One region of the Streptomyces sp. NPDC050535 genome, then DNA from elsewhere that is predicted to be linked to it. Evidence: riboswitches for the same ligand, from Rfam matches in the RefSeq annotation. Region 1 holds a riboswitch; each other region holds the start of a gene.
The links. A riboswitch is a leader RNA that binds a small molecule or an ion and turns the genes downstream of it on or off. The one in region 1 is predicted to bind thiamine pyrophosphate.
Positions count from the first base shown of each region.

Region 2: linked by a shared signal. The riboswitch ahead of ACIBLC_RS20310 (thiamine ABC transporter substrate binding subunit) and the one ahead of thiO (glycine oxidase ThiO) in region 1 are both predicted to bind thiamine pyrophosphate.
Region 3: linked by a shared signal. The riboswitch ahead of thiC (phosphomethylpyrimidine synthase ThiC) and the one ahead of thiO (glycine oxidase ThiO) in region 1 are both predicted to bind thiamine pyrophosphate.

Region 1 covers NZ_JBITHE010000009.1:53,760-63,825, reverse strand. The annotation lists gene ACIBLC_RS21160 (phytoene desaturase family protein) at 1-625, shown strand, start outside; gene ACIBLC_RS21155 (hypothetical protein) at 711-1,691, opposite strand; gene metF (methylenetetrahydrofolate reductase [NAD(P)H]) at 1,748-2,671, opposite strand; gene thiE (thiamine phosphate synthase) at 2,831-3,499, opposite strand; gene ACIBLC_RS21140 (Rv2175c family DNA-binding protein) at 3,591-3,962, opposite strand; gene ACIBLC_RS21135 (NAD(P)/FAD-dependent oxidoreductase) at 4,100-5,269, opposite strand; gene ACIBLC_RS21130 (hypothetical protein) at 5,365-5,763, opposite strand; TPP riboswitch at 5,816-5,929, shown strand; gene thiO (glycine oxidase ThiO) at 5,927-7,141, shown strand; gene thiS (sulfur carrier protein ThiS) at 7,138-7,350, shown strand; gene ACIBLC_RS21115 (thiazole synthase) at 7,354-8,148, shown strand; gene pknB (Stk1 family PASTA domain-containing Ser/Thr kinase) at 8,264-10,066, shown strand, end outside.
Region 2 covers NZ_JBITHE010000008.1:228,701-238,766, reverse strand. The annotation lists gene ACIBLC_RS20335 (LOG family protein) at 1-601, shown strand, start outside; gene ACIBLC_RS20330 (LAETG motif-containing sortase-dependent surface protein) at 789-1,445, shown strand; gene ACIBLC_RS20325 (maleylpyruvate isomerase family mycothiol-dependent enzyme) at 1,521-2,330, opposite strand; gene ACIBLC_RS20320 (ABC transporter ATP-binding protein) at 2,435-3,454, opposite strand; gene ACIBLC_RS20315 (ABC transporter permease) at 3,455-5,131, opposite strand; gene ACIBLC_RS20310 (thiamine ABC transporter substrate binding subunit) at 5,107-6,198, opposite strand; TPP riboswitch at 6,279-6,397, opposite strand; gene rlmN (23S rRNA (adenine(2503)-C(2))-methyltransferase RlmN) at 6,432-7,538, opposite strand; gene ACIBLC_RS20300 (phosphatidate cytidylyltransferase) at 7,619-8,749, opposite strand; gene frr (ribosome recycling factor) at 8,749-9,306, opposite strand; gene pyrH (UMP kinase) at 9,475-10,066, opposite strand, start outside.
Region 3 covers NZ_JBITHE010000005.1:304,137-314,202, forward strand. The annotation lists gene ACIBLC_RS14515 (IclR family transcriptional regulator) at 1-724, shown strand, start outside; gene ACIBLC_RS14520 (SsgA family sporulation/cell division regulator) at 824-1,261, shown strand; gene ACIBLC_RS14525 (YibE/F family protein) at 1,366-2,853, opposite strand; TPP riboswitch at 2,925-3,082, shown strand; gene thiC (phosphomethylpyrimidine synthase ThiC) at 3,075-4,898, shown strand; gene ACIBLC_RS14535 (VWA domain-containing protein) at 5,129-6,649, shown strand; gene ACIBLC_RS14540 (hypothetical protein) at 6,830-7,693, opposite strand; gene ACIBLC_RS14545 (metallophosphoesterase) at 7,876-8,946, opposite strand; gene ACIBLC_RS14550 (LacI family DNA-binding transcriptional regulator) at 9,148-10,066, opposite strand, start outside.

The sequences.
Region 1 (10,066 bases):
CGAGTTGTACGTGGCGGACGACGTCGAGCCGACCGCGGAGTCCCTCTTCGCCGGCAAGGTCGTGGTCTGCCTGGCCCTGCGCGGCGCGCGCGAGGCGGGCGCCGCGCACCGCACGGTCGTGCACACCACCGACCGGGAGCGCGAGTTCGACCTCTTCGGGCTCGGCACACCACCGGAACTGCCGACCGTGTGGGTCGAGCGCCCGGACGACCCGCGGCTGCGCCCCGATGACGCGCACGAGTCCGTGGTGCTCACGTCGACGGTGCCGTCCGGGGCCCACCACGACTGGACGGCGGCCGGGGCCGCGGACGCCTTCGCGGACCGCATGGTCACCGCCGCCGAGCGAGCCGTTCCCGGGCTGCGTGAGCGGGTGCTGTGGCGCGAGGTGCGCACTCCCGTGCACACGGAGGAGGAGACCGGCGCCCAGGGCGGCGGCATACCCGCGCCCTCGCTGGCGGGCGCGGCCGGGGCCCTGCTGCATCCGGCGAACAGCACCCGCCTGCCGGGCCTGTTCGCGGTCGGCGGCTGGGCACACCCGGGCGGCGGCCTGCCGCACGCGGGCATGTCGGGGGCGCTGGTGGCCGGACTGGTCGTGGAGGGACCGGAGTTCCGAGGCTCTCAGTGAGCCTCACGGCGCGCTGGGAGACGCCGACGAACAGACGCCCGTACGACACGTGCGGAGGCCCGCACGGAGCTGGTGCGGGCCGCCCTCAGTACCGGTACTGCTGCTCGTCGTACCCCGTGCCGTTCCCGTTGCCGTTCCCATTCCCGTTGCCGTTCTCCGGGTAGGGGTAGGGCTGCTCCGGCGGGAGTTCGCCGCCGTACGGGTCGTCGGTGTTGCGCTGCTGCGGCACCCAGACGCCGCCGGGCGGGGTGCCGTCTCCGGCGTAGTCGCCGGTGCCGTACTGGTCCTGCCCGTAGCCCTGCTGCTGGTACTGCTGCTGCTCGCCGCCGCCGTACGTGGTGTTGTCGTACGAGGTGCCGCTGTACGTCTGCGTGCCGATGTACGGGTCGGAGTAGGCGGCGTACTGCTGCTGGCCGTTGTTGTCGTAGCCGTACTGCTGCTGGTCGTAACCGGAGTAGCCGTCGTACGCGTAGGCCTGCTGGTCCTGGCCCTGGGCCGGGTTCGCGTAGGACTGGTCGGCCGCCGCCGCGTAGGCGTTGGCGTCGTAGACGCCGTAGGAGCCGGTGTCGTCGGGCAGGGGCTGCGGCTCGTACACGGCGGTGGAATCGGCGGCGGGCTCACCCGAACCCGGCGGCATGAAGCGGTCGGACGGCGCGGGCGAGAATACGTTGTCCTCGCCCGGGTACTCGCCCTGTCGTGGAAACTCCGTGGCCTCGGCCGTTTCCAGGCCTGAGACCGACAGCGTCGGGTCCTGGAACTCCGGCTCGCCGCGGCGGCGCTTGCTCTTGCCCTGGGCGTTGTCGGCGCCCTGGCGGTTGCCGACGGCCCAGCCCTCCGCGAAGCCGCGGCGGAACGACAGCGTGACGTACGTCTGGCCGACCGCGAAGGCCGCCGCACCCAGGCCGATGACCACCACGGAGGGGATCAGCACGCCGAGGACCACGCCGAGGAAGCCCCCGAAGGCGAGCAGCCGGTAGCGCAGCCGTGCCTTGTACTGCAGCAGGACCTCGCCCAGCAGCCACAGCGCGACAACACCGAACGCGATATAGAGGACCGTCCAGCCCATGTACGCCCCTCTCCCAGTGGCCGCTACGCAGTGTGTCGTACGCGGGTGCGACCGGTCTAGGTCTGCTGCGGGTGGTGCAGACCCAGATTGTCGTAAATTTCCAGCGTCGCCGTGGAGTTGTTGAGCGTGATGAAGTGCAGTCCGGGTACTCCCTCGGCCAGCAGCCTCGCGCAGAACTCCGTCGCGAACTCGATGCCAATGGAGCGTACAGCCGCCGCATCGTCTTTGGCTGTGAGGATCCGCTCTTTCAGAACGTCCGGGATCGAGGCGTTGCTGAGCTTCGGAAGCCTCTCCAGCATCTTCACACTCGTGACCGGCATGACCTCGGGAATCACCGGGGTCGCACAGCCTGCCGCGGCTACGCGGTCTCGCAGCCGGAGATACGGCTCGGGGTGGAAGAACATCTGCGTGATCGCGTAGTCGGCGCCGGCACGGCACTTGTCGACGAAGTGCGCGACGTCCAGGTCCCAGGTCTCGGAGCGCGGGTGCGTCTCGGGGAAGGCCGCGACGCCGACGCAGAAGTCGCCGGACTCCTTGATGAGACGGACGAGTTCGGCCGCGTAGGTCAGTCCCTGGGGGTGCGGCACCCAGTCGCCCATGGGATCGCCCGGCGGGTCGCCGCGCACCGCGAGGATGTTGCGGATCCCGGCGTCCGCGTACTGGCCGATGATGTTGCGCAGCTCCGCGACGGAGTGGTTGACCGCGGTGAGGTGGGCGACCGGGGTGAGCGTCGTGTCGGCGACGATCTGCTGGGTCTCCTTGACCGTGCCCGCGCGGGTGGACCCGCCGGCACCGTAGGTCACGGAGACGAAGTCGGGGGCGACCGCCTCCACCCGGCGCAGCGCGTTCCACAGGTTCCGCTCGCCCTTGAGGGTCTTCGGCGCGGAGAACTCGAACGAGTACGTCTTGTTGCCGGTCGCGAGCATGTCACGCACGGTTCGCGCGCGGTCAGTCCTGGTGGAAGCAGATCCGTGGGCCATACCCGCAGGTTAGTCAGGGTGGCCGTCCTCCCCAACCGAACGCCCGAGAATTGTCCGGTCTGTCGATTTCTTGTCCAGCTTTCGGACAGGATCAGGACGCCCGTTCCGGCAATCGAGGGCCGCCGCGTGGACGGGTGCATGGACGGTACGTGGGCGCGGCTACTGGGGAAGCGGTACGCCGCGCAGCCGCTTCGCGAACTCTCCCGCCGCCGCTCCCGGGTCGTCCGCCTCCGTGATCGCCCGTACGACGACAGCGCGGCGGGCACCCGCCTCCAGCACCTCGTCGAGGTTGCCGAGGTCGATGCCGCCGATGGCGAACCAGGGGCGGCCGGTGCCCAGCGAGGCCGTGTACCGGACCAGGTCGAGGCCGGGTGCGTGGCGGCCGGGCTTGGTGGGGGTCGGCCAGCAGGGGCCGGTGCAGAAGTAGTCCACGCCGTCCTGGACGGCGGCCGCCGCGGCCTCGGACTCGGCGTGTGTGGAGCGGCCTATCAGGACCCGGTCGCCGAGGACGGCGCGGGCCGCGGGGACCGGCAGGTCGCCCTGGCCCAGGTGCAGCACGTCGGCGCCGGCCGCGTGCGCCACGTCCGCCCGGTCGTTGACGGCGAGGAGCCTGCCGTGGCGGGCGCAGGCGTCCGCGAAGACCTGGAGGTGCTCCAGCTCCTCGGCCGCCTCCATGCCCTTGTCGCGCAGCTGCACGATGTCGACGCCGCCCGCCAGGACCGCGTCCAGGAACTCGGCGAGGTCGCCCTGGCGCCGGCGGGCGTCCGTGCACAGGTAGACGCGGGCGTCGGCGAGCCGGGCGCGGACGGTGGCGGCGGTGTCGGGCATGCGTGTGTCCCCCGTTGTCGTTGCGTGCGGACCACGGCGGCCGGGGTGGTCCATGGCCGCCGTGGTCCGAACGTCGGACGGTCTGTTCAGGTCAGACGGCGAGCGCCTGGGCGCGACGCTTCACCTCCGTGCCGCGATTCTCGCTGAGAGCCTGCGCGGGGGTGCCGGGCAGGCTCGGGTCGGGGGTGAAGAGCCACTCGAGCATCTCTTCGTCGGAGAAGCCGTCGTCCCGCAGGAGCGTCAGGGTGCCTGTCAGGCCCTTGACGACCTTCTGCTCGGCCCCGTCGACGAAAGCGGCGGGGACGTGCAGCGCGCGGTTCTCACCACGGCGTACGGCGATCAGCTGGCCCTCCCTGACCAACTGCCGGACGCGGGTCACCTCGACACCGAACTGCTCGGCGATGTCGGGGAGAGTGAGCCAGGCGGGGACGAGAGCATCGATCTTTGCGTCAATCTCGGTCACAGGACAAGCCTGCCATCCCGGACTGACACTCGGTAGCCGAGCCCCGTCAGGAACGGGTCGGCGCGCGGCCGAATCGCCCGCCGAGCTGCCGGATCGCCCGCCCCGCGGCGGTTGCGCCCTCGGCGAACCAGGCCCCGCTACGGCGTGAGCGTCGCCGTCTTCAGCGGTCGCGACGGGTCCGACAGCAGCTCCGGGTCCATCGGGGTGCCCGCCTCGATGACTTTCCGGCCCTGGGCCAGGTCCCGGGGCCGGCCGACCGCGAGGAGGGCGACCAGTCGGCCGTCGTGGAGCCAGCAGACCGACCAGGCGGCGCCGGTCGGGTCGCCGCGCCACACGGTGGTGTCGGCGGGGGCGTGGTGGCCGACGTACTGGACGAAGCGGCCGAACTGCTCGGACCAGAAGTACGGGACGGGGTCGTACGCCACCGGGGACTCGCCGATGATGTTGGCCGCCACCGTGCGCGGGCCCTGGAGGGCGTTGTCCCAGTGGTGGACCAGAAGGCGGCCCTCGTAACGCCCCGAAGGGAAGGAAGCGCAGTCGCCGACCGCGAAGACGTCCGGCAGGGAGCTGCGCAGATGGTCGTCGGCCACGACCTCGCGGTGGGCGCCCAGCTCGATGCCGGAGCCGCTGAGCCATTCGGTGGCGGGGCGCGCGCCGATGCCGACGACGACGGCGCCCGCGGGTACCCGGGTGCCGTCGTCCAGCACCACCGCGCCCGGCTCGACGCGCTCCACGCGCGCGTGGGTGCGCAGCGAGGCCCCGCTGTCCGCGTACCAGGCGGCCATAGGCGCGGCGACCTCGGCGGGCAGCGCACCGGCGAGGGGCCGGTCGGCAGCCTCGACGACGGTCACGGCGCACCCCGCCTCACGCGCGGCGGTGGCGAACTCGGCGCCGATCCAGCCCGCCCCGACCACCACGATGTCGTGCTGCCGGGCGAGCACGGGGCGCAGCCGCTCGGCGTCGTCAAGGGTGCGCAGCAGATGAACCCCGGGGACACCCTCCGTGCCCGGCAGCCGGATGGGTTCCGCGCCCGTGGCGATGACCAGGGCGTCGTACGGCACCGGGCCGGTGTCGGTGTCCAGTTCGTGGTCCCCGGGGCGTACACCGAGCGCCTCGTTGCCGAGCCGCAGTGCGATGCCCAGTGCCTCGAAATCGACATCGAAGGCGGATCCCTCGGTCTTGCCGAGCAGCACGGCCTTGGACAGCGGTGGCCGGTCGTACGGCTGGTGCGGTTCCGCGCCGATCAGTGTCACGTCGCCGGCGAAGCCCTGTTCCCGCAGGGCGACCGCGGTCTGCACGCCCGCCATGCCGGCACCCACGATGACGACCTGTCGTACCGCCCGCTCCTGAACCCGCGTCTTCTCGGTCACCTGATCACCATAGTCAGCTGACAGATTGTCAGTCAGGGGGCGGGCTCGGTGACCTGCTCCACACCGCCCGCCACGACCTGCTCGGCGTCGCCCGCCCCGGTCTCCTCCACGACGCTGGTCCCGCTGCCGCGCTGCGACTCCCACTCCCAGGTCTCCTCCAGGCGTACGCGCCCGTCGGGCAGCTCCGTCACGCGCGACACGCAGTGCCCCGAGGAGGTGCTGCCGTCGTGCTTGAGCTGTACGTACCGGAAGTCGAGACGGTCGCCCTCGCGGGTGCCCACGAGGTGCCCGCGTACGACGTCGCCGCCCGCGTAGTCGGCCCAGATCACGCCTTCCCGCTCGCGGTAGGTGAAGCGGGTGCGGGTACCCACCTGTCCGGGTGCCTGGTCGGCGACCGGGGCCAGGACGAGGCCGTCGAGCGAACGGGCCATGGGCGGAGGCTCCCTTACTGAGACATACGGCAGCGGGCTACGCTGGCCAACGTAAGGCACTCGCGGGAGTCCGGACGCACCGGGCTGAGAGGGAGGCTGGAACGGCCTCCGACCGTACGAACCTGATCCGGGTCATGCCGGCGAAGGGAGGGGCTGGACGCCCATGTCGCGTACACCATCGGACGCGTTCCACACATCTCGCACGTCCCGCACACCCCAGGCATCAGACACCTCGGACGTCCTGGTCGTCGGGGGCGGGATCATCGGGCTGGTGACGGCCTGGCGGGCGGCGCAGCGCGGGTTCACGACCGCGGTCGTCGACCCCGAGCCCGGCGGCGGCGCCGCGCAGGTCGCGGCCGGAATGCTCGCCGCCGTCACCGAACTGCACTACGGCGAGCAGACCCTGCTGGGCCTCAATCTCGCCTCCGCGCGGCGCTATCCGGACTTCGCCGCCGAGCTCACCGAGGCGACCGGCCAGGACCTCGGCTACCGCCGGTGCGGCACCCTGGCCGTCGCGCTGGACGCCGACGACCGTGCCCACCTGCGCGAACTGCACGCCCTGCAACGTCGGTCGGGGCTCGACCCGGAGTGGCTCAGCGGCCGTGAGTGCCGTCGCCTGGAGCCGATGCTCGCGCCCGGCGTACGCGGTGGCCTGCGCGTCGACGGCGACCACCAGGTCGATCCGCGCCGGCTGGCGAAGGCTCTGGTCACGGCGTGCGAAAGGGCCGGGGTGGTGTTCCGCCGGACGTGGGCCGAGCGGCTCGCCGTCGCGGCGGACCGGGCCACCGGAGTCGTCATCACGGACGGCACCGAGCTGTCGGCGGAGCAGGTGGTGCTGGCCGCGGGCAGCCTCAGCGGGCGTCTCGCGGGCGTTCCGGAGGCCGTGCTGCCGCCCGTGCGCCCGGTGAAGGGGCAGGTGCTGCGGCTGACCGTGCCGAAGCGGTACGCGCCCTTCCTGAGCCGTACCGTGCGCGCCGTGGTGCGCGGCAGCCAGGTCTATCTGGTGCCGCGCGAGAACGGCGAGCTCGTGGTCGGCGCGACCAGCGAGGAGCTGGGCTGGGACACCACGGTGACCGCGGGCGGTGTGTACGAGCTGCTGCGTGACGCCCATGAGCTGGTTCCCGGGATCACCGAGCTGCCGCTCACCGAGACCCGCGCCGGACTGCGCCCCGCGTCGCCCGACAACGCGCCGCTGCTCGGTCCGACCGAGCTCGACGGTCTCCTCCTCGCCACCGGGCACCACCGCAACGGCGTCCTGCTGACCCCGGTCACCGGCGACACGATGGCGCATGTCCTGACCACCGGCGAACTCCCGGACGTGGCAAGCCCCTTCACGCCCAAGCGCTTCAGCCCGGCCCGTACGGAGCAGCCCGCATGAGCGTCCTCGTCAGCGTCCTCGTCAACGGGGAGCGGCGGCGGATCGCCGCGGGCACCGCTCTCGACACCCTCGTCGCGGCGCTCACCCCGGCCCCGTCCGGCGTCGCCGCCGCCCTCAACGAGACCGTCGTCCCGCGCGGGCGGTGGTCGTCCACGTCCCTCTCCGAGGGAGACCGCGTCGAAGTCCTCACCGCCGTCCAAGGAGGCTGACCCATGGCCGACGATCCCTTCGTCCTCGGTGGTACGTCCTTCTCGTCCCGGCTGATCATGGGTACGGGGGGCGCGCCCAGCCTCGACGTCCTGGAGCGCTCGCTCGTCGCCTCCGGCACGGAGCTGACGACGGTCGCGATGCGGCGCGTAAACGCTTACGTGCACGGTTCGGTGCTGTCCGTGCTCGACCGGCTCGGCATCCGGGTGCTGCCGAACACGGCGGGGTGCTTCACCGCCGGCGAGGCCGTCCTGACCGCCCGCCTCGCGCGGGAGGCGCTGGGCACCGACGTGGTCAAGCTGGAGGTCATCGCCGACGAGCGCACGCTGCTGCCCGACCCGATCGAGCTTCTCGACGCGGCGGAGACACTGGTGGACGACGGGTTCACCGTGCTGCCGTACACGAACGACGACCCGGTGCTCGCGCGGAAGCTGGAAGACGTCGGGTGCGCCGCGATCATGCCGCTGGGGTCGCCGATCGGATCCGGTCTCGGCATCCGGAATCCGCACAACTTCCAGCTGATCGTGGAGCACGCGCGCGTGCCGGTGATTCTGGACGCGGGGGCCGGTACGGCGTCCGACGCCGCGCTCGCGATGGAGCTGGGGTGTGCCGGTGTGATGCTCGCCTCGGCCGTGACACGGGCGCAGGAGCCGGTGCTCATGGCCGAGGGCATGCGGCACGCGGTGGAGGCCGGGCGGCTCGCCTTCCGCGCGGGCCGGATTCCCCGGCGGCACTTCGCCGAGGCGTCCTCCCCGGCGGAGGGCCTGGCCCGGCTGGATCCGGAGCGGCCGGCGTTCTAGGGGTTCCGTCCAGTGGTCCGGTGCGTGCGAGGTGCGTCACAGGTCGGCTGCAGTCCGGCGCCGGTATGGGCCGAACGGGTGGGGCGTGACAGTGGCGGCTCGTACACTCACCTGCGTGGATATGACCCTTCAGGACCCGCTTGTCGGGCAGCTGCTCGACGGCCGCTATCGCGTCGACGCGCGGATCGCGGTCGGCGGGATGGCCACGGTCTACCGGGCCCTGGACATCCGCCTCGACCGCGTGCTCGCCCTCAAGGTGATGCACCCGGCGCTGGCCGCCGACGGCTCGTTCGTCGAGCGGTTCATCCGCGAGGCCAAGTCGGTGGCCCGGCTCGCGCACCCCAACGTGGTGCAGGTCTTCGACCAGGGGACGGCCGGGTCGTACGTCTATCTGGCCATGGAGTACGTCGCCGGGTGCACCCTGCGCGACGTCCTGCGCGAGCGCGGCGCCCTCCAGCCGCGGGCCGCGCTCGACATCCTGGAGCCGGTGCTCGCCGCGCTCGGCGCGGCCCACCGCGCCGGATTCGTGCACCGCGACATGAAGCCGGAGAACGTCCTGATAGGGGACGACGGCCGGGTGAAGGTCGCGGACTTCGGGCTCGTCCGGGGCGTGGACACCGTCACGAACACGACGGGCGCGGTCCTCGGCACCGTCTCGTATCTCGCCCCCGAGCAGATCGAGCACGGCACGGCGGACGCCCGCGTCGACGTGTACGCGTGCGGAATCGTCTTCTACGAGATGCTCACGGGCGGCAAGCCGCACTCCGGCGACTCCCCCGCCCAGGTGTTCTACCAGCACCTCCACGCGGACGTACCGCCGCCGTCGGCCGTCGTGCCGGGGCTGGCCTTCCAGCTCGACGAGCTGGTCACCACCGCGACCGCGCGCAACCCCGCGGTCCGCCCGCCCGACGCGGTGGCACTGCTCAGGGACGTGCTGGAGGCCCGGACGGAGCTCAGCGCCGACCAGCTCGACGCCGTACCGCCGCAGGCCCTCGCCACGGGCCACCACAACGCCGACGACCGTACGAGCGTGCTCCCGCGCTCGCTGTCCGTGCCGCGCCCGCTGCCGGTGAACGAGCATGGGAGCGACGCCCCCGCGCTCAACGCGACCAGCCGGTTCGAGCGGACCGGCCAGTTCGCGTCCGAGGGGGTCGCGCCCTCCCGGCGCGGCCGGTCCCGGCGCACCACGCTCGCGATCGTCACCGCGCTCCTTCTGGTGCTCGGCCTCGGCGCGGGCGTCTGGTACATCAACTCGGGCCAGTTCACCCGGGTCCCGGCGGTCCTGGCGGTCACCGAGGCTCAGGCCAAGGACCGGCTGGCGGACGCCGGCCTCGACGCCGGGCAGGTCAAGCACGCGTACAGCGACACCGTGGAGCGCGGCAGCGTCATCAGCAGCGACCCGGCCGTCGGCGACCGCATCCGCGACAACGACTCCGTGGAGCTGACCGTGTCCGACGGCCCGGAGACGGTGAAGGTGCCCGATCTCCAGGGCTCGGAGCTGGACAGGGCCAGGAGCGTGCTGAAGGACAAGGGTCTGGCGGCGGGCATCGTCACCCGGGAGTTCAGCGACGACGTCCCCAACGGCTCGGTGATCAGCACGGACCCGGAAGCGGGCACGGAGCGACGCACGGGTTCCGCCGTCAAGATCACGGTCAGCAAGGGCAGCCCGGTGGAGGTGGCCGACGTCACGGGAGCCTCGGTCGAGGACGCCACCGCGGAGCTGGAGGAGGCCGGTCTGAAGGTGAGGATCGCCGCCGGGCAGGTCAACTCGGAGTTCGACAAGGGACAGGTGGCCGAACAGTCCCCGGGCGCGGGCCGCGAGGCCGCCGAGGGCGACACCGTGACGCTGACCATCTCCAAGGGCCCCGAACTGGTCGAGGTCCCGGACGTCGTCGGCGACAGCGTGGACGACGCCAGG
Region 2 (10,066 bases), on a different contig from region 1:
TGCGGCGCGGCTGGGCCGCGAGCTGGCGCGCGCCGGCCTCACGGTCGCCACCGGCGGCGGTCCGGGTGCGATGGAGGCGGCCAACCTGGGCGCCTACGCGGCGCCCTTCGACGACGACATGCTCCCCGAGGCGCTCGAACTCGTCGCGCGGACCCCGTCGTTCGTCCCCTCGGTGACCGACTGGGCGCGTGCCGCCTTCGACGTACGCGAGCGCTGGCCCTCCGGCGGCGCCTCGGTCGGCATCCCCACCTGGTTCTACGGCCACGAGCCGCCGAACGCCTTCGCCGCGCACATCGCCAAGTACTTCGCCAACGCGACCCGCGAGGACGGCCTGCTGGCCCGCTGCAACGCCGGCGTCGTCTTCCTGCCGGGCGCCGCCGGGACCGTACAGGAGATCTTCGACAACGCGACGCCGAACTACTACGAGTCCCGTGGCGAGCCGACACCCATGGTTCTCGTGAACCAGGCCCATTGGACCGAAAAGCACCCGACTTGGCCGCTCCTCCAGTCGCTGGCCAGGGAGCGCGCGATGGAGTCCAGAATCGCCCTTGTTGACCGTATCGAGGAGGCTCCGGAGGCGCTCAAACGTCTCGGCGGTTAACGACAAGGTAAAGGCAACGCCTTGGCAGGGCATATGCATTGACATCCCTTAGCTGGCGCTTATAAACCAGTGAGGCTACTGGGGGCGCTGTTGTGGCAGCAGAGCAGCAGAACGCCCCTCTCACCCCCCGCAGTTGCGCATTTCGTGAAGGGCAATCGTGTCCATATCTCGCCGTACCGCACGTTCTGTGCGAATTCTGGGTGTTGCCTCCGCGACCGCCGCGCTCGCGCTCGGCGTCGCCGGCAACGCAATGGCCTGCAACATCCGTGACTTCGCCGCTGTCGCCGCCTGCGACGACAACGGCAAGGGCATCATCACCGTCACCGACACGGACGCCTCGGGCGTGAAGGCCACCGTTTCGGTCTTCCTCGAGTCGAACGGCGCCGACGCCCGGCTCGTCGGCGAGGAGACGGTGGTCGGCACCCGCGAGGGCGCCACCGTCACGTTCTCGGAGGCCTGGACTCCCAAGGCCGAGTACCGCGTCCACATCAAGGCCGAGAACAACTCGGTCGACGAGGACATCCTGCCGAACCTGATCACGCCGGATGTGGCGTGCAAGTCCTCGGAGACCACGCCGCCCGCATCGACGCCTCCGGCTTCGGAGACGCCTTCCCCGTCCGAAACGCCTTCGGACTCGGCGACCCCGTCGCCCTCCGAGAGCACCACCACCCCCGCGACGACGGGCAGCAACGCCCCGTCCCCCGCGGCCGGTGAGTCCAACCTCGCCGAGACCGGTGCGAACTCGAACACGCCGATGATCGCCGGCATCGCCGGTGCGTTCGTCCTGGTCGGTGGCGGAGCGGTGTTCTTCGGAATGCGCCGCCGTGGCGCCGCGAAGGCCTGATCCTCACCACCGTACGAACGTGTGGCCCGTCCCCTCACCGAGGGGGCGGGCCACACGCCTGTACCCCCGCGGCACCTACCCGAAGGTCGCCCGCTCCAGCCAGAACTCCAGCAGCTCCCGCTCCCCCAGTACCTCCAACCGCCCGCCGTCCAGCGGCAGCCGACGGTAGAAGGCGAGGAGTACGTCGGTGAGCGGGCCCCGCAGCGCGACGGTCGCCCTCTCGTGGCCCCGGCGCCAGACGACACCCTTCTCGGTGAGCTCGACGACCCACTCGGCGTTCAACCCGGCGTCCGTGTCGGTGGCGTGGAGATGGATGCCGCGGCCGGTTCCGCGCAACTCCCTTGCCGGGTCGTGCGGCTGGGTCCGCTGTATGTACTCCACGATCCCCAGCCACTCGTCGATCGCGTCGGCGGCCACCTCGGGTTCGACCTCGTACGGCAGCCCGGCGGCCAGCGTCGCGTCGGCGCGGTGGATCGCCAGCTCGTGCGTCATCCGGCGGGCCCAGAAACCGGAGTTGTGGACGCCGGCCCACGCCCAGACCTCCGTGTCGGGCCCCGCCTCCCGCAGCGTGCCGACGAGCATCTCGCCGGTCTCCGCGAGCCAGCCGTCCAGGGCCGCGGGATCACCCTCGGCGGCCGGTCCCGCGGCCCACGGCACGTCCTCGTCGGGAACATTCTCCCGCGCCCTGGTGCGCACGAGGAGTTCGACCCAGCGCAGCGCCCCGCCCGTATGCCGTACGAGCTGCTCGAGCGACCAGTCCGGGCAGGTCGGCACGGTGGCGGACAGCACGACACCCTCCGAGTTCACCACGTCCCTCAACTGCCGTACCTGCGCCTCGATCGCGTCGCAGTAGCGGTCGTGCCCGAGCTGTCCGAATGGCGTCATGGGCCGCACCTTATGCGGCGGAAGGTTCCCCGGGCACGGCGTTTTCGGGCACCGACGGACGGTCGGCCGCGGGCCGGCCCGGGGCTCGGCCCACGACGGCGAGCTCAGCCGAGGACGGCGATCTCGGCCGAGTCGAACTCCACCCCGACCCGGTCGCCGGGCTCCGGCGCCTCCCTGAGCGTGCACGCCGCTTCCAGCCGGGGCGCGTCCTCCGGTTGCAGCTGTACGGCGACGTGGGTGCCCCGGAAGGTGCGTCCGGCCACGGTGCAGCGCAGCCCTTCCGCCGCGTCCACCAGCCGTACGCCCGCGGGCCGCACGAGCAGTGTGCCCGGCCCCTGCCGGGTGCCCTCCGGCACCGGGACCTTCCCCCACGGGGTGTCCGCGGCCTCCCCGCTCACCGTCGCCTCCACCACGTTGTCGAAGCCGAGGAAGCGCGCGACGAACTCGTCGGCGGGGTACTGCCAGACCTCAAGCGGCGTGCCGGACTGGGCGATTCGTCCGTCGCGCATGACCACGACCCGGTCGGCGAGCGCGAAGGCCTCGCCCTGGTCGTGCGTGACGGCGAGCACGGTCGTACCCAACTCACCGAAGAGCTGCCGGAGTTCCACGACAAGGCGTTCCCGCAGCGAGCGGTCGAGCTGGCCGAGCGGTTCGTCGAGCATCAGCAGACGGGGGCGCGGAGCGAGGGCGCGGGCCAGCGCGACCCGCTGCTGCTCGCCCCCGGAGAGCGTGGCGACGGCCCTGCGTTCGGCACCCGGCAACCCGACGAGCTCCAGCAACTCCCGAACCCGTACCGCCTGTTCACCCTTGCCCGCGCCGTGCATCCGAAGCCCGAAGGCGACATTGCCGCCCACATCGCGCTGCGGGAAGAGCTGGTGGTCCTGGAACATCAGGCCGACGCCCCGCCGGTGCGCGGGCACCCCCGCCTGATCACGGCCGTCGAGGAGTACCCGGCCCGCGTCGAGCGACTGGAGTCCGGCCACCGCCCGCAGCAGCGTCGACTTGCCGCTGCCGCTCGGCCCCAGCACGCACACGATCTCGTGCTCGGCGACCGCTAGGCCGACATCGTCGAGCACCGCCCGCCCGCCGAAGCGCACGGTCGCGGTCTCAAGGCTCAGCAGCATCTAGAACTCCCCGGTCCGGTCGGTCCGTACCCGCTCCAACAGCAGCAGCGCCACCGCGCACACCACCATCAAGATCGTCGAAAGGGCCATCGCCTGGCCGTAGTTGAGGTCACCCGCGCGCCCGAGCAGCCGGGCCACGGCGACCGGCAGTGTCGGGTTGTCGGGCCGCGCGATGAAGACGGTCGCCCCGAACTCGCCCAGCGACACCGCGAAGGCGAAGCCGGCCGCGACCAGCAGCGCACGCCGCACCATCGGCAGATCGACCTCGCGCCACACCCGCCACGGAGACGCCCCGAGCACCGCCGCCGCCTCCCGCAGCCGCCCGTCCACCGCCCGCAGCACGGGCAGCATCGTCCGTACGACGAAGGGCACACCGACGAGCGCCTGCGCGAGCGGCACCAGGATCCAGCTGCTTCTGAGGTTGAGCGGCGGTTCGTCGAGCGCGATCAGGAACCCGAACCCGACGGTCACCGCCGACACGCCGAGCGGCAGCATCAGCAGCGCGTCGAAGCCTCGTACGAGACGGCCCGCCCGCCTGGTGAGGGCCGCGGCCGCCAGACCGCCGATCAGCACGGCGATGGCGGTGGCGGCGAGCGCGTACTCCAGGGAGTTGCCGATCGCCTCGATCGGCGCGACGAGGAAGATACCGCTGTCATCCGAGGTCAAAGCCCGGTAATACCCGAAGTCGGGCGCGTCCAGGGACCGTTGGACCAGCACGCCGAGCGGCAGCACGAGAAGCACGGCGATGGTCGCGAGCACTCCGGCGAGCAGCGCCCACTGCCCGGCCCCGCTCGGCCGGCGGGCGGTCACTTCCGGGGGCACCAGACGCAGGGCGGTCTCCCGGCGCCGTACGGTCCGGGCGTGCACGGCGAGGATCGCGCCCACCGCCACGAACTGGATGATCGTCAGCACCGCCGCCGTGGAGAGGTCGAAGATCTCCGAGGTCTGCCGGTAGATCTCGACCTCGAGAGTCGAGAAGGTGGGACCGCCCAGGATCTGCACCACACCGAAGGAGGTGAACGTGAAGAGGAAGACCATCAGCGCGGCGGCGGCCACGGCCGGGCTCAGGGCCGGCAGCGTCACCTTCCGCCAGGCCGCGAACCGGGAGGCGCCGAGCATCCTGGCGGCCTCCTCCTGTCGCGGGTCGAGCTGCGACCAGAGACCGCCGACCGTGCGGACGACGACCGCGTAGTTGAAGAAGACATGGGCGAGCAGGATCGCCCAGACGGTCGTGTCGAGCCGTACGCCCCACAGTTCGTCCAGGAGTCCGCCCCGGCCGACGAGGGCGAGGAACGCTGTCCCGACGACGACTGTCGGCAGCACGAACGGCACGGTCACCACCGCGCGCAGGATCTGCTTGCCCCTGAAATCGAAGCGCGCGAAAACATACGCGCCGGGGAGCGCGATCAGCAGCGTGAGCGCGGTCGAGGCGAGCGCCTGCCAGGTGGTGAACCACAGCACGTGCCGGATGTCGGACTGCGCGAGGACATCCCGGATCCGGCCGAACTGCCAGACCCCGTCGACCTTGAGACCGCGGGCCACGATCGCCGCCACCGGGTAGGCGAAGAAGACGCCGAAGAACGCGACGGGCAGGGCCATGAGCCCGAGCCGCGCCGCGCCTCCCCGACGGGACTTCCCGCGCACCCGGGGCGTTACTTCAGTACGAGTGAGGTCCACGACTTGACCCACTGGTCACGGTTGTCGGCGACCTTGGCCGGGTCCATGGTCTCGGGGTCCTTGGCCTGCGGACCGAACTCCGTGAACTCGGCCGGCACCGTGGCCCCCTCGACCACCGGGTACACGAACATGTTCAGCGGCATGTCCTCCTGGAATTTCTTGGTGATCAGGAAGTCGAGGAGAGCCTCACCGCCCTTGGTGTTCCCGGCGTTGCTCAGCAGCCCCGCGTACTCGACCTGCCGGAAGCAGGTGCCGGCCGCGACGCCGGTCGGCGCGGTCTTCGGCTTCGGGTCGGCGTAGATGACCTCGGCGGGTGGCGAGGAGGCGTACGAGACGACCAGCGGCCGGTCCGCCTTGGCCTTCTTGCCTCCGGCCGACCCGGAGAACTCCTCGTTGTAGGCCTGCTCCCAGCCGTCGACGACCTTGACGCCGTTGGCCTTGAGCTTCGTCCAGTAGTCCTGCCAGGCGTCGTCGCCGTACTTCGCCGCCGTCCCCAGCAGGAAGCCGAGGCCGGGCGAGGACGTCGAGGCGTTCTCGGTGACCAGCAGGTTCTTGTACTCGGGCTTGACGAGATCGGCGAAGGACGCCGGCGGAGCCAGCTTGTGCTCGGTGAAGTAGGCCTTGTCGTAGTTGACGCAGATGTCGCCGGTGTCGATGGGCGTGACCCGGTGCTCGTCCCCGTCGACCCGGTACTCCGGGAGGATCTGGTCCGAGCCCTTGGCCTCGTACGACTGGAAGAGCCCGTTGTCGAGCGCCCGGGACAGCAGGGTGTTGTCGACGCCGAAGAAGACGTCGCCCTGCGGGTTGTCCTTGGTGAGGATCGCCTTGTTGACGGCCTGCCCGGCGTCGCCGTCCTTGAGCACCTTGACCGTGTACCCGGACTCCTTCTCGAAGGCGCTCAGCACGTCCTTGGAGTACGTGAAGGAGTCATGACTGACGAGGGTCACGGTCTTGGAGTCACCGCCGCTTCCGGAACCTGACTCTGTCGAGCCGCACCCGGAGAGCGTGACGAGCCCCAGCCCCAGACCGACGAGACCGACGGCCGTGATCGTCTTCTTCTTGCTCACTGAATTCCTCCTGGGATGACCAGGAAGAGACGCGGCCCTGCCCCGGAACCTGTCGGAGGTGCCGGGGCAGGGCGCAACAGCTTGAGTATTGACCGAACTTCCTACCCAGAATGACCTGGGCAAGGTTCTGAGGGTCTGCGGCCCACCGGTGACCCGGCTGCCGCACTCTCAGCGCTGTGGCGCTCCCCTGTCGGAATATGAAGATGTGGATTTCGCGGTTGTTCCCCGCCAGGTTACCGCTCGGTGGCCGCGAGCTGTCCGCACGCCCCGTCGATCTCCTGGCCACGGGTGTCCCGGACGGTGACCGGCACCCCGTGGGCCGCGATCGCGTCGACGAACGCCTTCTCGTCCTCGGGCCGCGAGGCGGTCCACTTCGAACCCGGCGTGGGGTTCAACGGGATGAGGTTGACGTGCACGGGCTTGCCCTTGAGCATCCGCCCGAGCCGGTCACCACGCCATGCCTGGTCGTTGATGTCCCTGATCAGCGCGTACTCGATGGAGAGCCGGCGCCCCGACCTGGCCGCGTACTCCCAGCCGGCGTCCAGCACCTCCCGCACGTTCCACCGCGTGTTCACGGGGACGAGGGTGTCACGCAGCTCGTCGTCGGGCGCGTGCAGGGAGATGGCGAGGCGGCACTTGAAGCCCTCGTCGGAGAACCGGTTGATCGCCGGGACAAGCCCGACGGTCGACACGGTGATGCCCCGCTGCGACAGGCCGAGCCCGTCGGGCTCGGGGTCGGTGAGGGCGCGGATCGCTCCGACCACCCTCTTGTAGTTGGCGAGCGGCTCGCCCATGCCCATGAAGACGATGTTGCTGAGCCGCGCCGGACCACCCGGGATCTCGCCGTCCCTGAGCGACCGCATGCCGTCCACGATCTGGTGCACGATCTCGCCGGTGGACAGGTTCCGGTCGAGCCCGGCCTGCCCGGTCGCGCAGAACGGGCAGTTCATCCCGCAGCCGGCCTGCGAGCTGATGCACATGGTCACCCGGTCCGGGTACCGCATCAGCACGGACTCGACGAGCGTCCCGTCGAAGAGCCGCCACAAGGTCTTGCGGGTGGTCTCCTGGTCGGTCGACAGATGCCGCACCACCGTCATCAGCTCGGGAAGCAACGCCTCCTGGAGCTTCCCGCGCGAGGCGGCCGGAATGTCCGTCCACTGCTCGGGATCGTGCGCGAACCGCGCGAAGTAGTGCTGCGAGAGCTGTTTGGCACGGAACGGCTTCTCACCAACCGCGGCAACGGCCTCTTTACGCTCGGCAGGCGTGAGATCGGCAAGGTGCCGCGGCGGCTTCTTGGCTCCGCGCGGGGCGACGAATGTAAGTTCTCCAGGATTAGGCATGGCCGTACCAGTGTCGCAGACATAGGAACAGGGGCTCGCCGCCCTGTGGACAACGAGCCCCCGAACGACGAACCCGCAGGTCAGCCGGACCCGACGAAGAGCACCAGCAGCAGCCACACGACCGGAGCCGTGGGCAGCAGGGAGTCCAGCCGGTCCATGATGCCGCCGTGTCCCGGCAGCAGCGTGCCCATGTCCTTGATGCCGAGGTCCCGCTTGATCATGGACTCGCCGAGGTCCCCGAGCGTGGCGCTGGCCGCGACCGCGAGGCCGAGGAGCAGTCCCTGCCACCAGGTGCCGTCGTCGATCAGGAACTCCATCAACAGCGCACCCGCCGCCATCGCGAAGGTGACCGCTCCGAGCAGGCCCTCGCGGGTCTTGCCGGGGCTGATGCGCGGCGCCAGCTTGTGCTTGCCGAAGCGCCAGCCGATCGCGTACGCGCCGGTGTCGCTGACCACGGCGAGCAGCAGGAAGGTGAGCACCCGCCGTGAACCGTCGTCGGCCGCGAGCATCAGCGCGACGAACGTGGCCAGGAACGGGATGTAGAAGGCCGCGAAAACGCCGGCCGTGACGTCCTTGAGGTAACCCTCAGGAGGCTCCGTCATACGCCAGACCAGGACGGCCAGCGCGGTGAGTGCCATCGCCACCCAGGCGCCCTCGGCGCCCCGTACGTAACCGGAGACGACCATCGCCGCACCGCCGAGCGCCAGCGGCACGAGGGGCGCCTTGATGCCCTTGCGCTCCTCGAGCCGGGAGGTGAGCTCCCACAGCCCCACCACCACGGCGACCGCTATCACGCCGATGAAGACGGCCTTGACGATGAGCAAGGACGCGACGATCACCACACCGAGCCCGACAGCCACCCCTATGGCCGCGCCCAAGTCGCGTCCCGCAGTCTTCTTCTGCGGTGCGGGGGCGGGCTGTGGGGCGCTGGGCATGGGCTCCTGCGGCTTCTGCGACGGGCCCCCGAAGGGCGGCGCCGTCGCCGACGAGTCGTCGCGGAACAGGGGACCGCTCAGCCGAGCGGTCCCCCGGTCGTCATCCTGGTCTCCGCCGTGTGCGGGTACGTCGGGCACGATGGGCATGGGGCGAGTGTGCTGCGCGTCATACGCATCGTATGCGGGACCCGCCGGGGCAGCCCCCTGGACAGGCCCCTGCTCGGGCGCCCCCCAGTACCCGGCTTGTGGCGGCGCCCCCCAGGAAGAGTCGTTCATCAGACCTCGAGCAGCTCCGCTTCCTTGTGCTTGAGGAGCTCGTCCACCTGGGCGGCGTACTTCGCCGTGGTGTCGTCGAGTTCCTTCTCCGCACGGCGGCCCTCGTCCTCGCCGACCTCGCCGTCCTTGACCAGCTTGTCGATGGTCTCCTTCGCCTTGCGGCGGACGGAGCGGATCGAGATCTTGGCGTCCTCACCCTTGGTCTTGGCGACCTTGATGAACTCCTTGCGGCGCTCCTGGGTGAGCTCCGGGAAAACCACCCGGATGATGTTGCCGTCGTTGCTCGGGTTGACACCCAGGTCGGAGTCACGGATCGCCTGCTCGATGTTGCGCATCGCGCTCTTGTCGAACGGGGTCACCACCGCCATGCGCGGCTCGGGCACCGAGAAGGAGGCCAGCTGGTTGATCGGCGTCAGTGCGCCGTAGTAGTCGGCCACGATCTTGTTGAACATCGCCGGGTGCGCACGACCGGTGCGGATCGCGGCGAAGTCCTCCTTGGCGACCACGACGGCCTTCTCCATCTTCTCCTCGGCCTCGAGGAGGGTCTCTTCGATCACCACTTGCTCCTGCGTGTCTTGAGTAGGCCCGGCAACTGTTCCTCGTAGGGGCGGCAGCCGGCTGCGTCGCGTCTTGTTCCTGCACGGTTCCCGACCCGCGGGACATTGTCCATCCCCCGGTCAGGGTCCGTACCCGGTCGGGCTCGACCCCGGTCGGGGCCGGTCCCGTCAGGCCCGGCTGCTGTGTTCACCCACAAGTGTGCCGATCTTCTCACCCTTGACGGCTCGCGCGATATTGCCCTCCGCCAGGAGCTCGAAGACCAGGATGGGCAGCTTGTTGTCCCGGCACAGCGTGATGGCGGTCATGTCGGCGACCTTGAGGTCGCGGGTGATGACCTCCCCGTAGCTGAGCGAGTCGAACTTGACGGCCTCGGGGTTGGTCTTCGGGTCGGAGTCGTACACACCGTCGACGCCGTTCTTGCCCATCAGCAGGGCCTCGGCGTCGATCTCCAGCGCGCGCTGGGCGGCGGTGGTGTCGGTGGAGAAGTACGGCATGCCCATACCGGCGCCGAAGATGACCACACGGCCCTTCTCCAGGTGCCGTACGGCGCGCAGCGGGATGTACGGCTCGGCGACCTGCCCCATGGTGATGGCGGTCTGGACACGGCTGTCGATGCCTTCCTTCTCCAGGAAGTCCTGGAGGGCCAGGCAGTTCATGACCGTGCCGAGCATGCCCATGTAGTCGGAGCGGGCCCTGTCCATGCCGCGCTGCTGGAGTTCGGCACCGCGGAAGAAGTTGCCGCCGCCGAGGACGACCGCG
Region 3 (10,066 bases), on a different contig from region 1:
ACAGCGGGCGATGCGCCTCCTGGAGGCCGTAGCCGCGCGCGAACACGGAGCGCCCGCCAAACAGCTCGCCAGGGAGGCGGGGCTCGCGCTCCCGACGGCGTACCACCTGCTGCGCACCCTGGCCCACGAGGGGTATCTGCGCCGCGAGAAGGGGCTGTTCGTGCTCGGTGAGGCCGCCGAGCGGTTGAGCAGCAGCGGAGCCCAGCAGAAACGTCGCAGCACGATGAACGACGCGCTCGCGCACTGGCGCGATTCGATCGGCGTCCCCGTGTACTACGCGACGTACCGCGACGGCGAGATCGAGGTGATCTGCGTCGCCGACACCCCGGCCAATCCCGCGGTCGAGGAGTGGGCCGACTTCCGGGAGACCGGGCACGCCCACGCCATCGGCCAGTGTCTGCTGTCGCAACTGGACGAGAAGGCACGCAGAGACCATCTCGACCGCTATCCGGTGCAGTCGATCACTCCCTACACGGTGCGCGACAGCGACAGCCTGCTGCGACGCCTGGAACGCGTAGGGCGGATGGAACCCCTGATCGAGCGACAGGAGTACGCCCTGGGCACCGTCTGCGCCGCGATTCCCCTCACCGTCGGCAACACCGCGTCGACCATGGCCATCTCCGTGCCGTCGCACCAGGCGGACCGACTCCTCCCCGCAGCACGCCAGTTGCAAGGGGAAATCGGCAGGCTGCTGGGGACACTCGCCATCTCTATCAGTATCTGAAAACTCACTCCTTGTAATCCGTCGTATACGTTGAGCAAGATTCCAGCAGTGTCAGGGGGATGATTCCTGGCCAGTCGACGGCAAACTCCGGGGTAGGCGATGCGCGAGTCGGTACAGGCAGAGGTCATGATGAGCTTCCTGGTGTCGGAGGAGCTCTCCTTCCGCATTCCGGTGGAACTGCGATACGAGACCTGTGATCCGTACGCGGTGCGGCTGACCTTTCATCTGCCCGGCGACGCGCCCGTGACCTGGGCGTTCGGTCGGGAGTTGCTGGTCGACGGCGTGGGCCGGCCGTGTGGCGACGGCGATGTGCACATCACTCCCGCCGACCCGGACGCGTTCGGCGAGGTCCTGATCCGGCTTCAGGTGGGCGGCGACCACGCGCTGTTCCGGTCCGGTGCGGCGCCGCTCGTGGCGTTCCTCGACCGGACGGACAAGCTGGTGCCGCTCGGGCAGGAGCGTGCCCTCGCCGACTTCGACACCCATCTCGACGAGGCGCTGGACCGCATCCTGGCGGAGGAGCAGAGCGCGGGCTGAGCGGTCACCCTCGGTCCAGAGTGGCGTAACGCTTCCTCCGAGGCGGCCCCGGAGCGGACAGCGGCCGCACGGCTCCCGGCAAGTCGCCTGGAAGCCGCGGGACTTCAGTGCTTGCGGCGGCGGCCCTTCCCACCCCGTACCGGCGTCCTGGCGGCCCCCACAGGCTCCCCAGGGCCGTCCGGAGTCCCTGGCCGGACCGCGCCCCCCGCACGGTCGGCGGAGACCACCAGGGCGGCCAGTGCGGTCGTGACCGGCACGGCGGCGACCAGGCCGATCGACCCGACCAGGGTGCGCACGATCTCCTCCGCGACCAGTTCGCTGTTGGCGACAGCTCCCACGCTGCTCTGCGCGATCGAGAAGAGCAGCAGCAGGGGCAGCGCCGCGCCCGCGTAAGCCAGGACGAGCGTGTTGACGACCGAGGCGATGTGGTCACGGCCGATCCGGATGCCCGCGCGGTACAGCCCCCGCCAGCCCATCGCCGGATTCGCCTCGTGCAGCTCCCAGACCGCGGAGGTCTGCGTCACCGTCACGTCGTCGAGTACACCGAGCGAACCGATGATCACGCCCGCGAGCAGCAGACCGCTCATGTCGATGGACGGATACAGGCCGTGGATCAGACCGGTGTTGTCGTCCGTGTTGCCGGTCAGCGCGGCCCAGTCGATGAACACCGAGCCGAGCACGCCGATGAGCAGCAGCGAGAGCAGTGTGCCGATCACCGCCACCGATGTCCGGGCCGAGAGGCCGTGGCACATGTAGAGCGCGATCAGCATGATGGCGCTGGCCCCGACGACGGCCACGACCAACGGGTTCGAACCCTGAAGGATCGCGGGCAGGATGAAGAACGTCAGGATCAAGAAGCTGACGGCCAGCGCGACCAGCGCCATGACGCCGCGCAGCCGGCCCACCGCGACGACGATCAGCGCGAAGATTCCGGCGAGCACCGCCATCGGGATCTTGCGGTTCACGTCACTGACGGAGTACTGCAGGTCCTTGGGCGCGGAGGGCTCGTACGCGACCACGACCTTCTCGCCCTCGTGCAACTGCCGTGACTGGTCCGGCTGAACGATCTCGGTGAACGTACGGCCCTTGTCGCTGCCGGTGTCGACCCGGATCGTCGCCTTCTTGCAGTCGCCCGTCGCTTGCTGCTGCGCGGAGGAACCCTCGGCGGTGGAGGTGTCGCCGGTCGGGGTCTCCCCCGAGGCGTTCGCGGAGTCGCAGTCCACCTTGTCGACCTTGGTGACCGTCGCCTGCTGGGTCTGCCGGTCGAAACCGACGCCGGTGCGCTCGTGTCCGGGTGCGCCGCCCGGCCAGAGCACCACGAGCCCCACGACGACCGCGACGGCGAAGGGGATCAGCACCGCGCCGATGACCTTGCGCAGGTGCTTGGAGACGGGAGCGGCGGGGCCATGGCTGTGACTGTGCGAATGACCGTGGCCGTCCCCCGGGCCCTGCCCGCCCCCGGATCCCCGTCCGCTGCCCGGTCCTTGGCCGTCGCCGGGACCCCCGCCACCGCCCGGACCGTGTCCGTCGCCGGGGCCATGTCCGTGCGGCGGCTCGGACGGCGGAATAGGAGGCTGCTGCGTCGTGGTCACCGACCGATCATCGCAAGAACGCACGGGGCCCACTGTTCAGCGCGCCCGATGTGACGCTAGCGTGGAGGCACCTTTGCACACGCGGGAGCTCGGAGCACCGGGCTGAGAGGGCGCTGACCTTCGTCGTAGCGATGTTTCACATGAAACATCGGCCAGACGGAAGCCGCTGCGTCGACCGCCGAACCTGTTACCGGGTAATGCCGGCGTAGGGAGTAGGTCTCATGACCAACAAGGACGTAACAGGCACGCCTGCCTCCAGTCAGACGGACGGGGCTGGTTCCCCGTCGCCGAACGGTGAGGCCGGGCGGTCCATCGGCTGGCACAAGGCGTACGCCGGAGGGTCGCGCCCCGATCTGCGGGTGCCGGTCCGTCAGGTACACCTCACCAACGGGCAGTCCGTCACGCTGTACGACACCTCCGGCCCGTACACCGATCCGGCCGTCGACACCGACGTCTGCCGGGGCCTGGCGCCGCTGCGCGAGAACTGGATCATCGCCCGCGGCGACACCGAGGAGTACGCGGGCCGCCCGGTCCGCCCCGAGGACGACGGGATCAAGCACACCTCACCGCGCGGTGGCCTGCGCAACCTCGACGCGGTCTTCCCTGGCCGGCCGCGCCAGCCGCGCCGGGGCCGCTCCGGACAGGCCGTGACACAGCTCGCTTACGCCCGTCGCGGCGAGATCACGCCCGAGATGGAGTTCGTGGCGGTCCGCGAGAACGTCGAGGCGGAGGTCGTACGCGAGGAGATCGCCGCCGGACGCGCGGTACTGCCCGTGAACGTCAACCACCCGGAGATCGAGCCGATGATCATCGGCAAACGGTTCCTGGTGAAGGTCAACGCCAACATCGGCAACTCCGCGGTCACCTCCTCCATCGAGGAGGAGGTGGACAAGATGACCTGGGCGACCCGCTGGGGCGCCGACACGGTCATGGACCTGTCCACCGGCCGCAACATCCACACCACCCGCGAATGGGTACTGCGCAACTCCCCCGTGCCGATCGGCACCGTGCCGCTCTATCAGGCGTTGGAGAAGGTGGACGGCCGCGCCGAGGAGCTGACCTGGGAGATCTACAAGGACACGGTCGTCGAGCAGGCCGAGCAGGGCGTGGACTACATGACGGTCCACGCCGGGGTGCGCCTGCCGTTCGTCCCGCTCACCGCGAACCGCAAGACCGGCATCGTCTCGCGCGGCGGCTCGATCATGGCCGCCTGGTGCCTGGCCCACCACCAGGAGAGCTTCCTCTACGAGAACTTCGAGGAACTGTGCGAGATCCTCGCGGCGTACGACGTCACGTACTCCCTCGGCGACGGGCTGCGGCCAGGGTCGATCGCGGACGCCAACGACGCCGCGCAGTTCGCGGAGTTGAGGACTCTCGGGGAACTCAACAGGATCGCGAAGCGTTTCAATGTTCAGACCATGATCGAAGGCCCGGGACATGTCCCGATGCACAAGATCAAGGAGAACATCGACCTTCAGCAGGAGATCTGTGATGAAGCTCCGTTCTATACGCTCGGCCCGCTGACGACGGACGTCGCGCCTGCGTACGACCACATCACCTCCGGCATCGGTGCCGCGATGATCGCCTGGTGGGGCACGGCCATGCTCTGCTACGTCACGCCCAAGGAGCACCTGGGCCTGCCGAACCGTGACGACGTCAAGACCGGGGTCATCACCTACAAGATCGCCGCCCACGCGGCCGACCTCGCCAAGGGTCACCCGGGCGCGCAGGACTGGGACGACGCACTGTCCGACGCCCGCTTCGAGTTCCGCTGGGAGGACCAGTTCAACCTGGCCCTCGATCCGGACACGGCACGGGAGTTCCACGACGAGACGCTGCCGGCCGAGCCCGCCAAGACGGCTCACTTCTGCTCCATGTGCGGGCCGAAGTTCTGCTCGATGAAGATCAGCCACAGCATCACGGAGCAGTTCGGTGGCACGGCCGCCGCGGGAGCGTCCGCCGAGGAGGTCGCCGAGGGGATGCTGCTGAAGTCGAAGGAGTTCGCGGCGAGCGGGAACCGGGTGTACCTGCCGATGGCGGACTGACCCGGAAGCGGCACCCGTTCCTTCTCCGCGCCCCCGGACCCGGTCACCACGGCCGGGGGCGCGGAGAAGGCCGACGTGCTGACACGGATACGGCACGAAGGCCGCACGGAAACCACCGACGACGTTCCGACAGCCGGTCGAGACGTTGTACCGACAGCTGTACCAGGCGTTGTACCGACAACCGGTCCAGGCGTTGCCATACGGACGGGTTCTCTCGGCAGACTTGGCGCATGACATCCACATCGATGAGCAAGGGCGCCAATCTTCCGGTCGACGCCGGGGCCGTACACGCCGTGCTCGGCTGGTCCGGGGCGCCCGGCGCGCCGGACGCCGACGCCTCGGCGCTGCTGCTCGGTGCGGGTGGACGGGTGCGGGACGACGCGGACTTCGTCTTCTACAACCAGCCGCAGCACGCCTCCCGTGCCGTACGACACCTCGGGAAGCAGCAGGCCTCCGGTGTCACGACAGACACGGTCGAGGTGGACCTGCGTGCCCTGGAGCCGGACATCGAGCGGGTCGTCCTGTGTGCCTCGGCAGACGGGGGCACCTTCGGTGAGCTGTCCGGGCTGACACTGCGGCTGCTCGACGCCGGGACGCGGAGCGAGCTCGCGTACTTCGAGATGGAGGCCACGAGCGAGACGGCGTTCATCGGCGGTGAGCTGTACCTGCGAGGCGGTCGGTGGAAGTTCCGCGCGGTCGGACAGGGGTATGCGTCCGGACTCGCGGGCCTGGCCACCGACTTCGGTATCAGCGTGGACGAGGAGACGGACACCGCGGCGGCCTCGTCGGCCGGCAACTCGGCGTCCGGTTCGACGCGTACACCGGCGTCCGTTCCGGCACGCACCCCGGAGTCCACTCCGCGACCCGCCCGGGCGCCCGCTCCGACGCACACCGCGACGGCCCCGCCCGCTCCGACTCCGTCTCCCCGTCCGGCCCCGGCTCCGCGTCCGGCCCCCGCCCCGGCCCCCGCTCCGTCAGGCCCGCGCCTCACCAAGGGCGAGGAACGGCTGCCCGTGGACATGCGCAAGCGGCTCGACCTGCGCAAGGAGCAGGTGGCGGTCAGCCTGCGGAAGCACGGTGCGGTGGGGGTCGGAGCGCGGGTCGTGCTGGTCCTTGACGCCTCCGGATCCATGTCCGGGCTGTATTCCAAGGGCGTCGTGGCCGACGTGGTGGAGCGGATGGCCGCGGTCGCCGCGGAGTTGGACGACGACGGGGTGATGCAGGCGTGGACGTTCGCGTCGCAGGCCGCCCGGCTGCCGGATCTGACGCTGGGGGAACTGCCGGAGTGGCTGGAGCTGCATGTCCGGGTCGGTGAGCTGACCCTGTTCCGGCGGAGCAGGAAGCCCCGCAAGGGGCTGCGGCCCGGGCAGGTGGACATGCGGGCGGTCGGCATCCAGAACGAGGAACAGAAGGTGATCGCCGAGGTGCGTACGTATGTTCGTGAGAACCCGGCCGCCGATCCCACGCTGGTGCTGTTCTTCTCCGACGGTGGCGTCTACCGCAACAAGGAGATCGAGCGGGAGCTGCGGGAGGCGGTGGAAGAGCCCGTCTTCTGGCAGTTCGTGGGCCTGGGCCGGTCCGACTACGGCGTCCTGGAACGGTTCGACCAGCTGCCGGGCAGGCGGGTCGACAACGTGGGGTTCTTCGCCGTCGACGACATCGAGGGCCTGCCGGACCCGGAGTTGTACGACCGGCTGCTGTCGCAGTTCCCGTCCTGGGTGACCGCGGCCCGGCAACTGGGCATCGTCTGAGGCCGACGTGCGTACATCTGAGGCCGACGTGCGCGCGTACGCCTGAGGCCGCCGTGTGATGCGTACGCCTCAGGCTGCCCGTGCGTGCGCACGCGGTCGACGAGGTACGGGCCCGCGCCGAAGCGGCGCGGGCCCGGTTCCCCGTCACGTGACCGTCCCCGACCGTCGGCCGGCGGGGCGTCACTCCGGCTGGTGTTCGGGCCCCCCGAAGTCCGGGCTGGAGAAGTCCGGGCTCGAGAAACTCGGGCGCGCCGCCGCCGGACCGCCGTCGGGGCTGCTGAACCCCGGCCGGTTGTAGCCCAGTCGCGGCATACGGCCGCTCGGCGTGGGCGACGGACGACCGAGTGCCGTCGAGCCCGGGTCGGCGAGAGCCTCTCGGAGGAACGGCATGATGCCGCGCTCCAAAAGGGCCTCGCGCCAGGCTTCCCTGGCCCGGGCGACCTCTTCGTCGAGCTCGCCGTGGGCTCCGGCCTGGAGCGAGGACGAGCTGTTGCGCAGTGCGGCGAGCAGCAGTCCGACCGCGGCGACCAGAATCGCGGCCGCCGTGATCGCACCGAAGACCCACCCGGTGGTCAGGAGGGTCTTGGCGAACGCCGGCTCGGGGTCGAGCATTTTCAGGATGTACCCCACGAGCAGGAATATCGCCGCGGCCGTCCCGGCGAGGACGGGGGCGAGCACCGCGACGACGGCGATGGCGCCCGCTCCGGCTGTCTCGGTGACCTCCCCCACGGTGGCCGCGAGTCCCATCGCGCTCGAACCCGGCTCGGCGGAGCCGGCTTCCTTGCGAACGGACGGGGTGGTCGGCGCCGGCTGGCGCAGTTCCTCACGGGCCTTCACGTAGTGCTGGTACTCGGCTGCCGCGGCCACGGTGATGAGTGCTGTGGCGTTGAGCGCCATGGTGCGCAGTTGTTCCGGGTTGAGCCGCTGGCCGACAGCGGCGAGTTCCGGGTGGTGTGGTGCGGAGCGCAGCGCCTCATCGAGGATCCGCTCGTAGTCCTGGCGGTCCTCGCTCAGCAGGTGCTGCGGAACGCTGTTCATCTGCATCCCCCGATGCTCCGTAGGGCTGATGGCTCGCACGCTGACGAGCCGTTGGGCAGAAACGGAGGGGAGCCTGCTACGGATAGTCCGATGGTAGAGCGGTGACGGCACGCCGTGACAGGGGGTTTCCAGAAATTGCCCTCTGGCCAGCGAAGTCCTTCTCCGTGGGATGCCTGCCCCGAGAACCCTCAGGTATCCAGTGGAAGTTGCTGGACCAGCAGTTTTCCGGCCATCGTCACACCGCCGTCCATCGCGATGGCGAGTCCATCCGCGTAGAGATGCGGTCCTTCGACTCCGGGGCCCGTGCTGTCCTCGCCGTCCTCGGAGCCCACGTCGCCCAGGAGGTAGGGGATGGGGCTGTGGCCATGGACGATGCGTGAGCCGCCGTACATGTCCAGCAGGGAGAGTACGGCCGCGGCGCCGCCGTCGTCGCGGAAGGCGAAGCGCTTGGTGAGCTTGCGGAACAGGTCCCAGCACTCGTCCGCGTCGTTGCGGGTGAGGGTCTCGCGGACGGTGTCGTTGACCGCCTCGATGGAGTCGCCGTAGTCGAGGTAGGCGGTGGTGTCGGAGTGCACCAGCAGGTGTCCGTCGACCTGCTCCATGGCGTCGAGGCGGGCCATCCACTGCAGATGGTGGTCCTGGAGACGGTCCATGTCGGTCTTCTGGCCGCCGTTGAGCAGCCAGGCGGCCTGGAAGGTGGCGGTGCCCGCGCCGGAGTTGACGGGCGTGTCGCCGAAGCGCCTGGCGCCGAGCAGCAGCAGCTCGTGGTTGCCCATGAGCGCCTTGCAGTAGCCGCCGGCGGCGGCGGCCTCGGCGGACAGCCGCATCACGAGGTCGATCACGCCGATGCCGTCCGGGCCGCGGTCGGTGAAGTCGCCGAGGAACCAGAGGCGCGCGGTACCCGCCGACCAGTTGCCCCCGGCGTCGACGAGGCCCTGCTCCTGGAGCGCGCCGACGAGCTGGTCGAGGTAGCCGTGCACATCCCCCACGACGTACAGCGGGCCCGGTCCGTCGGCTCCGCCCGGCACGGGCTCGGCGGGGTCGACGACGACCTGGACCGTGTCACCCCGGTTGATCACGGGCAGGTCGCGCCGTGTCGGCGTGTAGCCCTCGGGCTCCGCGGCGGGTCCCGGCCCCGGTCCCTCGTCGGGTGGCGTGCTCTGTGCGTACGGACCGGCCTCGTGCACGTACGCGGGCACCCGGAAGTCACGCAACGTCGCCGTCCGCGCCTCGGGTCCCTGACCGGCCCCCTGAGTCATCGACCCCTCCACCACCATCGCGCCGCATCTGCACCGGATCGGACTGCCTGGTCGCAGCGGCCCGCGGTGTCGTGGGCCCATCATAGGAATGCGGATCGCGCCATGTGATGACCCAGGGGTGGTGAATCGGAGCAGGAGCCCCGTTCGCCGGGGTTTTTGCCCGGATTGGGCGGAGCTTGGCCCGCCCCTCCGCACCGGGCGTCAGCCTTTCTCGGGTGATCGGGGCGGACTCACCGTCGTCCGCGGCGGGCGTCGTTCGGAGGAGGTCCGCACGATCAGCTCGGTCGGTATCACCTGCTCGACCGGTTGGTCCGATTCGACCCCCTCGATGGCGTCGATGAGGAGTTGCACCACCGCGGTGCCGATCCGGCGCGGTTTGAGCGAGAGCGTGGTGACGGGCGGCTCGGTGTTGGCGTACACGGTGGACTCGCTGCAACAGACGAGGAGCAGGTCGTCCGGTACGCGCAGGCCGTAGCGCCGGGCCGCGGCGAGCAGGTCGGTGCCGTTCGGGTCGAAGAGCCCGTAGACGGCGTCCGGACGGTCGGGGCGCGCGAGCAGCCGGTCGGCCGCTACGGCTCCCGCGCACGGATCGTGCGCCGGGTAGGCCTCGTACACCGGATCCTGGCCCACGCGCTCGCACCAGCGCAGGTAGGCGGTGGTGGAGAGGTGGGTGTAGGTGTCGGTGGTGGTGCCTGTGAGGAGGCCGATCCGGCGGGCGCCGGCGTCGGCCAGGTGTTCGAGGATGCCGAGTACGGCGGCCTCGTGGTCGTTGTCGACCCATGCGGTGACCGGCAGCGAGCCGGCCGGGCGGCCGTCGGAGACGACCGGTAAGCCCTGGCGGACCAGTTCGCTGACGACCGGGTCGTGGTCGGACGGGTCGATGACGACGGTTCCGTCCAGGGCGACGTTGGACCACACGTCGTGGCGCGAGGTCGCGGGGAGGATGACCAGGGCGTAGCCCCTGGCCAGCGCGGCCGAGGTGGCGGCTCTCGCCATCTCCGCGAAGTACGCGAACTCGGTGAAGGTGAAAGGTTCATCCCCGTATGTCGTCACGGTCAGGCCGATGAGGCCCGACTTGCCGGTACGGAGGGTTCGGGCCGCGGCCGACGGGCGGTAGCCC